Regions from separate parts of the Glutamicibacter sp. AOP12-B1-11 genome, predicted to be linked through region 2. Evidence: riboswitches for the same ligand, from Rfam matches in the RefSeq annotation. Region 2 holds a riboswitch; the other holds the start of a gene.

Region 1 (5,590 bases), on a different contig from region 2:
CATGCCTAGCATGGCGTTGAGTCCTAGTGGCCTGCCCTGTGGCAACCCGATGAGGTGCACGTGCCCGCGGGTTCGATCTAAGCGAGGGCTTCCTTGCCCAGCGGCGGTCTTCATCTACTACCTGGATGCTGAAGCTGCCACCGGTGATAATGAGACGTGCTGAATGTATGCGTGCTCGGGTACATGGCCGCGGGCCTCGCAGAAGGTGCCGAACTGGTTACCTGCGGAGAACCGGTGAGCGCGGAGGGCCCTTCGTTCCGCCAACCGTCCTGAACAATGTGAAGCCGAAATGTCGGTGTCAAAAGAAGAGATCATTGGGCCGGAGCTCTCGGACACAAAATTCAGTGATGAAGATTCCCGCGCGGTCGTACTGCGCCAAGCCTTCGGCAATGGCTGCGGGCTGAATTCGATCATTTTCACCCGAGACATCTCCGAGGCGTTGCTGATTGCGAAGAAAATCCAGGCTGGCAATCTCCGCGTGAATACCGGAGCCGGCATGGACGCGAACATGCCATCTGGCGGTTTCAAGCAGTCCGGCTGGGGTATGGAAAGGGTCCCAGCTACTCGGACGGCTAGGATAAAACCATGAGCGAACAGGAGCAGCCCCGGCTAGGCAGCGCACTGGCGCAAAAGGTCGTCGACACCATCGCGCCGACGATTAACCGCCATGTCAATATCATGAATTCCCACGGGGTGATCATTGCTTCCACCGATGCGGCCCGCATCGGAACGCATCACGAGGGCAGCGCCGAGGCGATCCGCCGCAACCAGATCATCCGCGTCAGCCAGGCCGATGGCAGCGCCGGAACCCAGCCCGGGGTCAACGTTCCGCTCACACTGGATAATCAGCTGTGCGGGGTCGTCGGCGTCACCGGAGCCCCGCATGAGGTCGAGCCGCTAGCCGATCTGATTGCACTGACCGTGCAGTTGCTCTTCACCCAGGAACGCGAGCACTCGCGCAGTACCCGCCGTGAAACAGAAGCCCGGGACATTATCTCCGCGTTGCTGGCCGGATGGGCCGAGCCAGAAGCCATTGACCGGAGCCTGGCAGCGCACGGCCTGCGCGGACCAACGCAACTGGAGGCATGGATCCCGCGCAGCGCGCAGGATCCATTGCTGGATGTGCCGGCCGTTGAGGGCCGGCGCACTTCCTGGATCAACCTCTCCGGTGCGTTCTGGCGGATCCGGCTGGCGAACGAACCGGCCTTCGAGGAAGACCAAGGCGCAACGGAGCGCTATCTTGCCTCCGCCCCGGCAGAAGGCGCCGGACACCTGCTGGCCGAAGCCGAAGCCCTCCGTGCCCTCGTGGCGCTCCCGGCGCTGATACCCCAGCGACGAAACCGGGAGATCTGGAGCCCGGAAATCGCCACCGCTATCGCGCGCACACCGGCGCAGAGCCTGAGCCATATTGCCCGGCCCGCCCGGGACCTGAGCGAAGAGCAAGCGAAGACGCTGCTGGTCGTCACAGCCGCAGCATCGATGACCCAGGCCGCAACCGAACTGCACATACACCGCAATACCCTGGTGCAGCGTCTGGAGCGCATAGCCCTGATCGCCGGGGTGGACATCCGCCACACCGGCCAGGCGGTGCGGCTGCAGCATGCCATCTACGCAGCGGTCGCCCTAGACCAGAAACACATATTCTAGGAATTTCCGGCATAAGAATATGGGCGTGCGCCCATAGGCGATTGAGTCCGCAGTCCCTAGTATTGGCAAGATGCTCGAAGTTGAGCGCCCGCTGAACCGGTCCTCCCGGCCGAAACAGCCTTCGCAGGAAAAGCCTGAGCAGCTTGACCTGGCGGAATAGCGGGCGGCAGCAACGGGCCGGAACTCGCACCCAGAACGACCGCCTGCGCCATTGCAGGTTCGGGCTGGGGGCCACAGATATTGGCAAAGGAGCCAACTCGCCGTGTATGAACTCCTCGTTCTGCTGATCCTCGTGGTGGCCATTGTGCTGGTCACCGCACGCTGGAAAATCAGCCCCTTCCTCGCCCTCATCGGCGCGGCCATCCTCGCGGCCTTCGCCTACAAGATCCCCATCGCCGAGGTCGCCTCCACGGTGACCACCGCCTTTGGCAGCACCATGGGCAATATTGGCCTCGTAATCCTCTTCGGCACGATGATCGGCATCATCCTGGAGCGTTCCGGGGCCGCGATCTCCATGGCCGATGCGCTGATCAAGGTGCTGGGCACCAGATTCCCCAACCTGACGCTGTCGCTCATCGGCTACATCGTTTCCATACCGGTCTTCTGCGACTCGGGCTACGTGGTGCTCAACTCCCTGCGCAAGGCCATCACCCTGCGCACCGGTGTTTCCACGCTGGCCACCTCCATTGCCTTGATGACCGGCCTGTATGCCACCCACACCATGGTCCCGCCGACCCCAGGACCGCTGGCAGCCGCCGAGTCCATCGGCATCGCCGACAACCTCGGATTGATCATCGCCATCGGCCTGCCGGTGGCAGTGGTCTCGGCCATGGCCGGGCTGTTCTATGCCAGCCGCTTCAACAAGTCCACCTGGACTCCGCTGCCATCCGAGGATGAGAACGACATCGCCGAAATAGATTACGAGCAGCTGCGGGCAAGCTTCGGCAAGCTGCCAAGCCCTGGCTTGGCCTTCCTGCCGATCCTCGTGCCGCTGGTCTTGATCTGCGCGGCATCGATCGCCAAGCTTCCATCGCATCCCTTCGGCGAAGGCGCCGCACTGGAAGCACTGTCCTTCATCGGCACCCCGGTGATCGCGCTGATCTTCGGTTTGCTCGCCGCGACCTTGCTGCTGAACGGCAATAAGAAGCTTGCCGACTTCAACGAGCAGATGCACGAAGCCGTGCGCACCGCGGCGCCCATCCTGCTCATTACCGGTGCCGGCGCAGCCTTTGGTGCTGTGCTGGCAGCCTCGGAGCTGACCACGATCCTCTCCGATTCGCTCAGCGGCTTGGGTCTCGGACTGGCTGTGCCATTCCTGATCGCCGCGGCATTGAAGTCGGCGCAGGGCTCATCCACCGTATCGATGGTGACCACCTCGGCGCTGGTCGCCCCGATGCTCGGATCCCTCGGTCTGGACTCCGAACTGGGCATGGTGCTCAGTGTCCTGGCAGTTGGCGCCGGCGCGATGGTCGTCTCGCATGCCAACGATTCCTACTTCTGGGTGGTCTCCCAGCTCAGCCGCATCCCGGTGATCACGGCCTACAAGACCTTGAGCGTGGCCACCGCCATCCAGGGCACCGCCGCATTTGCTACCGTCTGGATCCTCGGGGCATTCCTGCTCTAGTAAATCCAAGAAGCCTGCATCAACCAATAACCGCGCCATCAGAGGATGGCGCGGTTATTGGTTTAACTGGCGGGATGGCCGCAATAGGCAAGGCAAGGCTGCAACTTCGAGCACAGCCCAGCTTTCCCCATTGGCTTGCTGGGCAAGGATTACGGGCATGGGAACAACGACCGGCAATCCGGCCATCCGGGATGCCTGATCGCTGGATCCATGATCCACCCCCGCATTCGCTGACGCTTATCGCTGTCGGCTAATTGAGAAACCGAGATCCCCCTGACAGGTGCCCGGACGATTGATGCTGGATCCGGATATCAAGCTCTCCGATCGCCGATGACGTAACCTCCAGAAGTATGACGGCGTCCCAGCGCCTTCGGGGCGGTCCAAGTCCGCCGGAAATCTCGCTTTATGACGACTTCTGACCGACTATTCCGTCGGATGACGTGCTCCTTCCATCCGCTCATGCCGCGGTGTTTCACTCGAAGTACCAACCATCCAGAGCGGCTGAGAGACCTGGCTCGACGACGCCGCAGCAAGCCTGCATTCCGCAGCTAGTGCTAACGCCAGGTTCGATGGATCAGCAGAAAGCAACTTTCTGCTTCCTTCGGAGCAAGACTCTAAGGGAGAACGAAAATGACCGTACTGAGCACGCAACTGCCCCGCGTTCCCTACACCGGGAGCGCAGACGAGGCCGAGCTCGCCCACTGGCGCGAGATCGCCGAGCAGGTCGCGGCCACCCTGGCCGCCGATGCGCTGGAGCGCGACCGCAAACACGAGCAGCCCTTCGCCGAGGTGCAGCTGCTGCGCGAGGCCGGGCTGCTGAACCTGCTGGTTCCGGCCGAATTCGGGGGAGCCGGAGCGCACTGGGCCACCGCCTTTGAAACCATCCGCATCCTGGCCGCGGCCGACGGGTCCATCTCCCAGCTGCTGGCCTACCACTACATCAACCAGTCCGGCATCGCCTTCTACGCTCCGGCCGAAGCCCAGGCCGAGTGGTGGCGGCGCACCGTGGCCGGAGGCTGGCTCTGGGGCGATTCGGTGAATCCGGTGGACCCGCAGCTGACGCTCACCGCGGAGGACGATGGCTTCCGGCTGAACGGTTTCAAGCGTTTCTCCACCGGCTCCGGAGTCGGCGAGATGATCGTCGTCAACGCCGAGGTCTCCGGAGGCCCGCGACACGGCGAAGTGTTGGCCTTCGTCCTCCCGCGCAACCGGGAAGGGCTGGAAATCGTCGATGACTGGGACTACCTGGGCCAGCGCTTGAGCGCCTCGAACTCGCTGAAGTACCACAACGTGCGCATCGAGGCCGCCGATCTGCTCGGGGCGGTGACCGACGAGCCGGTGTCCACCCTGCTCACCCCCGGGATCCAGCTGGCCTTCGCGAACTTCTACCTGGGCATCGCCGAGGGCGCGTTGGCCCGCGGCAAGCAAATCCTGCTGGGCCGCAAGAACGCCTGGTTCCTCTCGGCGGCGGAGACCTACTCCCAGGACGTCGTCTTCCAGCGCACCGTGGGCGAGCTGAAGGCGCGCACCGCCGCGGTGGCCGCCCTGGCCGAGAAGCTCGGCCGCAAATTCGATGCGCTGCTGGCCAAGGCCGGGAATGTCACCCAGCCCGAACGCGCGGCGCTGGCGGTGGAAATCGCCGAGGCCAAGGTGGTCTCCACCGAGATCGGCGTGGAGGTCGCCAACCGCATCTTCGAGGTCACCGGTTCCTCCTCTACGCAGAATGATGTGGGCCTGGATCTGTTCTGGCGCAATGTGCGCACCCACTCGCTGCACGACCCGGTGGACTACAAGAAAATCGAGGTCGGCGCGTACTTCCTGCGCGGGGAAACCCAGCCGCTCTCGCTCTACACCTAAACCTCAACCGCACCCACGGATTGGACCGAACTGATGACCGTACTTGCCACCGCCAACCGCCTGGCTGAATTGAAAACCCGCTTCGCCCCGCACTTTGAAAAGATCGCCGCCGGCGCCGCCGAACGCGACCGCAGCGGAGAACTGCCGCACCAGCAGGTGGCCGAGCTGGCCGCCGCCGGCTTCGGCGCATTGCGCGTCCCGGTCTCCCACGGCGGGGCAGGGGCCACCTTGGCCGAGCTCTTCGAATTGCTCGTGGACTTGGCCGCCGCGGACTCCAGCATCGCCCAGGCCTTGCGCGCCCACTTCGCCTTCGTCGAAGACCGCCTGGTAGCCGCCCCGGGGCCGGGGCGCGACAAGTGGCTGGCCCGCTTTGCCGCCGGGGAGTTGGTGGGGAATTCCTGGACCGAGATCGGCACCGTGAAGGTGGGCGAGGTGATCACCAAGGTCACCCCGGATGGCGAG
Region 2 (5,590 bases):
CACGGCCACGCCCGCGGCGAAGAAGGCGAACACGGGGATGGCGACTACCGATGAGGGCACGCTCCAGCGGTCCGCAAAATGCGCCGCTAGCCCGTCATATACCGGTTGGCCGTCATTGGTCGTGCCGATCTTCACCCGCGCCCGCGAGGTTGCGACCACCGGAACCATGAAACCTAGCAGCACCCCGGCCACGGTCGCGTGGATACCCGAGGCATGCACTAGCGCCCACACCGCAATGCCTAGTGGCATCAGGATCCACCACGCACGCACGCCGCGCTGCACGGCGAACGCAAACACCAACAGTGGAATCAGGGCCAGAGCCAGCGGCAGCCACGCTAGATCATCGGTGTAGAAGATCGCGATGATCGAAATCGCCAAGAGGTCGTCAACCACCGCAAGGGTCAGCAAGAACGTGCGCAGCGCCGGCGGGAGGAACTTTCCGACGACTGCGATGACCGCGATCGCGAAGGCGATATCGGTGGCAGCAGGAATCGCCCAGCCGTTGATCGCGTCGCTCCCGGCGCTGGTGATCACCCACGCGTAGAACAGCGCAGGCAGGGCTACGCCGCCGATTGCGGCAGCGATGGGGACCAACGCGGTGCGTGGGTTGCGAAGCTTGCCGACAACGAACTCTTCCTTCAATTCCAGGCCGACCACGAAGAAGAAGATTGCCAGCAGCCCGTCGGCTGCCCACGTGCCTACCGAAAGATTCAGGTGCAGCGCTTCGGGGCCGAAAGTGAAGTTCCGTAGATCCTCATACCAGGACGCGGCGGGGGAATTGGCGAGGATCAGCGCAGCGACCGTTGCGCACAGCAGCAACAAGCCGCCGACCGAGTCCTGCTTTAATGTCTGGTGGATTCCACGCCAGATGGAATGGGGTGCTTGACGAATTACGTCGGAAGAATGGTGCGACAAAGTAAGGTGTCTTTCTCAGAAGAGGTATGCGGGCGCGATGGCGCGCGGAATCCACCGATCAAGAAAGAGAGCAGAGAGCCGCGCAGATCAGGAGCGCGGTGGTGGACAGCCGGCGATCTCGCCATGGGCATTGGTTCCCCAGGAACTCATCCACCCGTTAGTGCCGCTAGCCCGTTTCGTCAGTAATTTTGAGTTCGGGAACACCGCAGCGATCAACCGCTGCACGTGGGACGAAACCAAAAAGGGCATGCTTCAACACTAACATGAACCGGGCAGGCAGCGATTGGAATACGCCACCAGTACGCGGGCAGAACGGCGGTAGAAAACATGTGGGGCGGGCCCCGAGGTGGAGGCACTTTGCCGCGGAGTTCGCGGATGAATAGTTCATTGCGTTACCGAGCTATCAAGCGCTCCCCGAGCACCATCCCCAGGTCTGTGCGGCTTAGCTCCGTGGCTCGGGCTAGAAAAGGACCGGGGCTTGTTCTGAACGATCCGGATTTTCCATCCGGAGCAGGTAGGTCTTGGTCTCCAGCCCACCCAGATAGCCGCCGAGCGAACCATCGGTGCGCAGGACCCGGTGGCAGGGCAGGACGATAGGCAGCGGATTGGTGGCGCAGGCCGATCCAACCGCGCGCACCGCCTTGGGCTTGCCGAGCCTTTCGGCCATCCGGGCATAGCTCCAGGTTTCGCCGTAGCCTATCTGGCTCAGTTCCAGCTGGACTTGCCTGCGGAATTCGGTCGAGAGGCGCAGGTCCAAGGGCACTTCGAATTCCTGCCGGTCCCCGGCAAAGTACTCTTCGAGCTGCCAGGCGACATTGTCCAGTTTTGCTGGCGCGCGCAAGATCCGCGCACCCACTTTGCCGGACAGGATATCGAGGATCGATTCATGCCCCTCGCTTTCGAAGGCGACCCGAACCAGCCCCACCTCCGTGCAGGCCATAAGCAGCCGCCCGATGGGCGAATCCACTACCCGATAGGCGATATCGATCAACTGCTGCTCCCCCGCGCTACGCTCCAGGCGCGTATGGAGCTCGCGCAGCAGCTGCGCCTCGGATGAGGTCGGGTTGGAGTCTGGAGTTTGCGTGTTCATCGGTCGCCTCCTGGTAGTTGATCCTGCGACAGGTGGGTTCGCAGGTTCTTGATTCCGTCGGCTGAAGCACGCCGGGCAGCATCCGCGCTGCCGGAGAGAATCTCGGCGATTTGGGCATAGCCGAGCCCACCCAGATAACGGTAGGCCACGACCAGCCGCTGCTTTTGTGGCAGCAGCTTCACTGCCTGCCACAGCTCCATGTTTGCCACGTGGTCCTCCGCGCTGGTCTCGGACGATGCCCGAGTGGCTGGCTGGACCTCTGCTTGGCTGAGTTCTGGTTTGTGCCGGCGGAGCTCATCGACGGCCTTGCGATGGGCGATGCGCACCAGCCACGCCTGGACATTCGCCTCCTCATCCAGCTCCGGGTACGCCTTCAGCGCGGAGAGAAACGTTTCGGACCAGGCATCCTGCGCGCGGTGCTCATCGAGCAGGGCGCGGCAAACCCGAAGGACGCTCAGCCCGTGGGCCTGGACGATGCGTTCGAATGGCTGTTTCATGCTGCTCCTGGTTCGGTGCTTTCACCATGTAAACGTACCGCCGCGATGTTTTGTGAGATTTCGTGGGGATTTTTCTTCGAGAAAGATTCTCCGCGGCTGCCTAGCGGTGCTTAAGCAGTACCGGCCCGGTGCCGGATAATCACTGGGTGGCAAACGAGCCTAGCGGGCGTCCGCAAGATCGTGTTCCTGAACGAGTTCGGCGAGCCGGGCAAGGCTGACCGGAATGACTTCTCCATTTTCCACTCCCCGCTCGGCGCGGGTCCCGGCGAGCGCGTCGCGGGTGATGCGCATGGCGGCCCCATGGCTGACCACCAGCATGCGGCGGCCGGGGTTTGCCTGAATCAGTTCGGTCAAGGCGAGCAGCATCCGCTGCAGCACCAGTTCACGGCTCTCGGCTTGCCCCGCCAGCGCAGCCGCTTCCCGCTCGGTCACTTCGATCATGACCCGCCCTTCGAGCGGACCGAAGCCGCGTTCAACCGCGTGAGCAACCGGGGCACCGGTGTCGACGCCGAGTTCCGCGGCGATGAGCGCGGCGGTCTCCTGGGCGCGGGACAGCGGGGAGGCGAGCACCAGATCCCACCCCTCCCCCATGAGCGCTCGCCCGGCCGCGCGCGCCTGTTCGCGGCCGGTCTCGTTCAGCTCGATGTCCGTGCGGCCCTGGAGCCGACCCGCAAGATTCCAGTCGGTCTGCCCGTGTCGTACCAGTGCTAGCGCGGTGTCCATAATTCGAGCATATGGTAACCGCGGCGCCGCACCCGAATCAGTCTGCGCTTCAACCTTCGCAACCTTAGGACTCATTGTTGGGTCATCCCAGGACATATTGACAGACTATTACTTAACCATCCCGAGCGGCCGAGAGATCTGGTTTGATGACGCCGCAGCAACCTGCCACAGCCGGTGGATCAGGTGCTACCGCCAGAACCGATGGAGCTGCTTTCCACTGGACTCCAGGGGTTATGCGACATTGACCCGGGATTCCTGCCGAAGACCCAGTCGACAAGGAGTCGTAAGCCACCATGGCCGACCACAAGTTTGGATTCCGCACCCGCGCGCTACACGCAGGCGGCACCCCCGATGCCGAGCATGGCGCACGCGCCGTGCCGATCTACCAGAGCACCTCATTCGTCTTCAAAGACACCGATGATGCGGCGAACCTGTTCGCCCTGCAGAAATACGGCAACATCTATTCGCGCATCGGCAATCCGACCGTGGCGGCTTTCGAGGAGCGCATGGCCTCCCTCGAAGGGGGCATCGGCGCGGTAGCCACCGGCTCCGGCATGGCAGCCGAGTTCGTCACCTTCGCGGCGCTGGCACAGGCCGGAGACCACATCGTGGCCTCTTCCAAGCTCTACGGCGGCACCATCACCCAGCTGGACGTCTCCCTGCGCCGCTTCGGCATCAACACCACCTTCGTCGATTCCAACGAGGCGGCCGACTTTGAGGCTGCCATCCAGGAAAACACCAAGGCCGTCTACACCGAGATCGTGGCGAACCCCTCCGGCGACATTGCAGACCTGAAGGGCCTGGCCGAGGTGGCGCACCGGCACAACCTGCCGCTGGTGGTCGACTCCACGCTGACCCCGCCGTACCTGCTGCGCCCTATCGAGCACGGTGCGGACATCGTGATCCACTCGGCGACCAAGTTCATCGGCGGCCACGGCACCACCTTGGGTGGTGTGGTCATCGAGGCCGGCACCTTCAACTGGGGCAACGGCAAGTTCCCCACTATGACCGAACCGGTGCCGAGCTACGGCAACGTGTCCTGGTGGGATAACTTCGGCGAGTACGGCTTCCTGACCAAGCTGCGCAGCGAGCAGCTGCGCGACTTCGGTCCCTCCCTGCCGGCCCAGTCGGCCTTCCAGCTGCTGCAGGGTTTGGAGACGCTGCCGCAGCGCATGGACAACCACTTGGCCAACGCGAAGCAGATCGCCGCGTGGCTCGAAGCCGATGACCGCGTCGGCTATGTGAACTACGCGGGCCTGGAATCCCACCCACAGCATGAGCGGGCCACCGAATTGCTTCCCCTGGGCGTCGGCTCGGTCTTCAGCTTCGGCGTGAAGGGTGGGCGTGCGGCCGGCACCAAGTTCATCGAGGCGTTGCAGCTGGCCAGCCACCTGGCGAATATCGGCGATGCGCGCACCTTGGTGCTGCACCCGGGCTCCACCACGCACCAGCAGCTGAGCGCCGCGCAGATGATTGCCGCCGGCGTTCCGGAGGACCTGATCCGCTTGTCGGTTGGCCTGGAGGACGTCGAAGACATCATCTGGGACCTTGATCAGGCGCTGAGCGCCTCGCAGGCAGCCACCCCTGACGAACAGCTCGACACTCCCACCTATGACGGCGCCGCCTGCGCCGTGCCAGCCGCTTCGAAGGGAGCGAACTAATGAGCATCGAAGAACGCACCTGGCAGGCGCCCGGCGCGGCCGAACGCCTGCAGATCCTGCGCGATACAAAGGTCATCGCCATTGTTGGCGCCTCGAATAAGCCCTCGCGTGCGAGCTATTTCGTCGCCACCTACCTGCTGTCCTCCTCGAAGTACAAGGTGTACTTCATCAACCCGGTGCTCGACGAGATTCTGGGCCAGCCGGTCTACAAGTCGCTGGCGGATCTGCCGGAGACCCCGGATCTGGTTGAGGTCTTCCGAAAGCACGATGACCTTCCCGGCGTACTGGATGAGGCCGTGGCGGTGGGCGCGAAAACGCTGTGGCTGCAGCTTGGATCCTGGCATGAGGAAGTCGCCGCACGCGGCGAGGCGGCGGGCCTGAACGTGGTCATGGATCGCTGCGTCAAGATTGAGCACGCACGCTTCCACGGCGGCTTGCGCCTGGCCGGCTTCAACACCGGAGTCATTTCTTCCAAACGCCAGATCCTGGCGTAGCGCTCGGCTCAATACCTCGATCGGTGGGTTCCCTCTGCGGAGAGGACCCACCGATTTTTGTCTTTTGAACGGATAACCCCACGCAAGCAAAGATTAATCCACAATATTTTTGGATTTCATCTTGACTACCCCACGCAAACGGGCATAAAGTCATGGAAACACAGATTCGTGTGTTGTAGATCATGACTTCATGGAGGCGCAGATGTTTGC

The links. A riboswitch is a leader RNA that binds a small molecule or an ion and turns the genes downstream of it on or off. The one in region 2 is predicted to bind S-adenosylmethionine.
Region 1: it holds a riboswitch for S-adenosylmethionine, as region 2 does, so the genes downstream of both, ACT3UQ_RS14785 (acyl-CoA dehydrogenase family protein) here and ACT3UQ_RS00800 (O-acetylhomoserine aminocarboxypropyltransferase/cysteine synthase family protein) in region 2, are expected to answer to the same signal.

What each region holds. Positions count from the first base shown of each region.
Region 1 is NZ_JBQSYL010000025.1:63,187-68,776, reverse strand. Features, by position in the region: partial or broken gene ACT3UQ_RS14800 (aldehyde dehydrogenase family protein) at 287-589, shown strand; gene ACT3UQ_RS14795 (CdaR family transcriptional regulator) at 586-1,647, shown strand; gene ACT3UQ_RS14790 (GntP family permease) at 1,910-3,271, shown strand; SAM riboswitch class I at 3,757-3,847, shown strand; gene ACT3UQ_RS14785 (acyl-CoA dehydrogenase family protein) at 3,902-5,128, shown strand; gene ACT3UQ_RS14780 (acyl-CoA dehydrogenase family protein) at 5,162-5,590, shown strand, end outside.
Region 2 is NZ_JBQSYL010000001.1:152,757-158,346, reverse strand. Features, by position in the region: gene nhaA (Na+/H+ antiporter NhaA) at 1-915, opposite strand, end outside; gene ACT3UQ_RS00815 (methylated-DNA--[protein]-cysteine S-methyltransferase) at 1,376-2,005, opposite strand; gene ACT3UQ_RS00810 (RNA polymerase sigma factor) at 2,002-2,502, opposite strand; gene ACT3UQ_RS00805 (histidine phosphatase family protein) at 2,662-3,300, opposite strand; SAM riboswitch class I at 3,339-3,433, shown strand; gene ACT3UQ_RS00800 (O-acetylhomoserine aminocarboxypropyltransferase/cysteine synthase family protein) at 3,519-4,886, shown strand; gene ACT3UQ_RS00795 (CoA-binding protein) at 4,886-5,380, shown strand; gene ACT3UQ_RS00790 (DeoR/GlpR family DNA-binding transcription regulator) at 5,583-5,590, shown strand, end outside.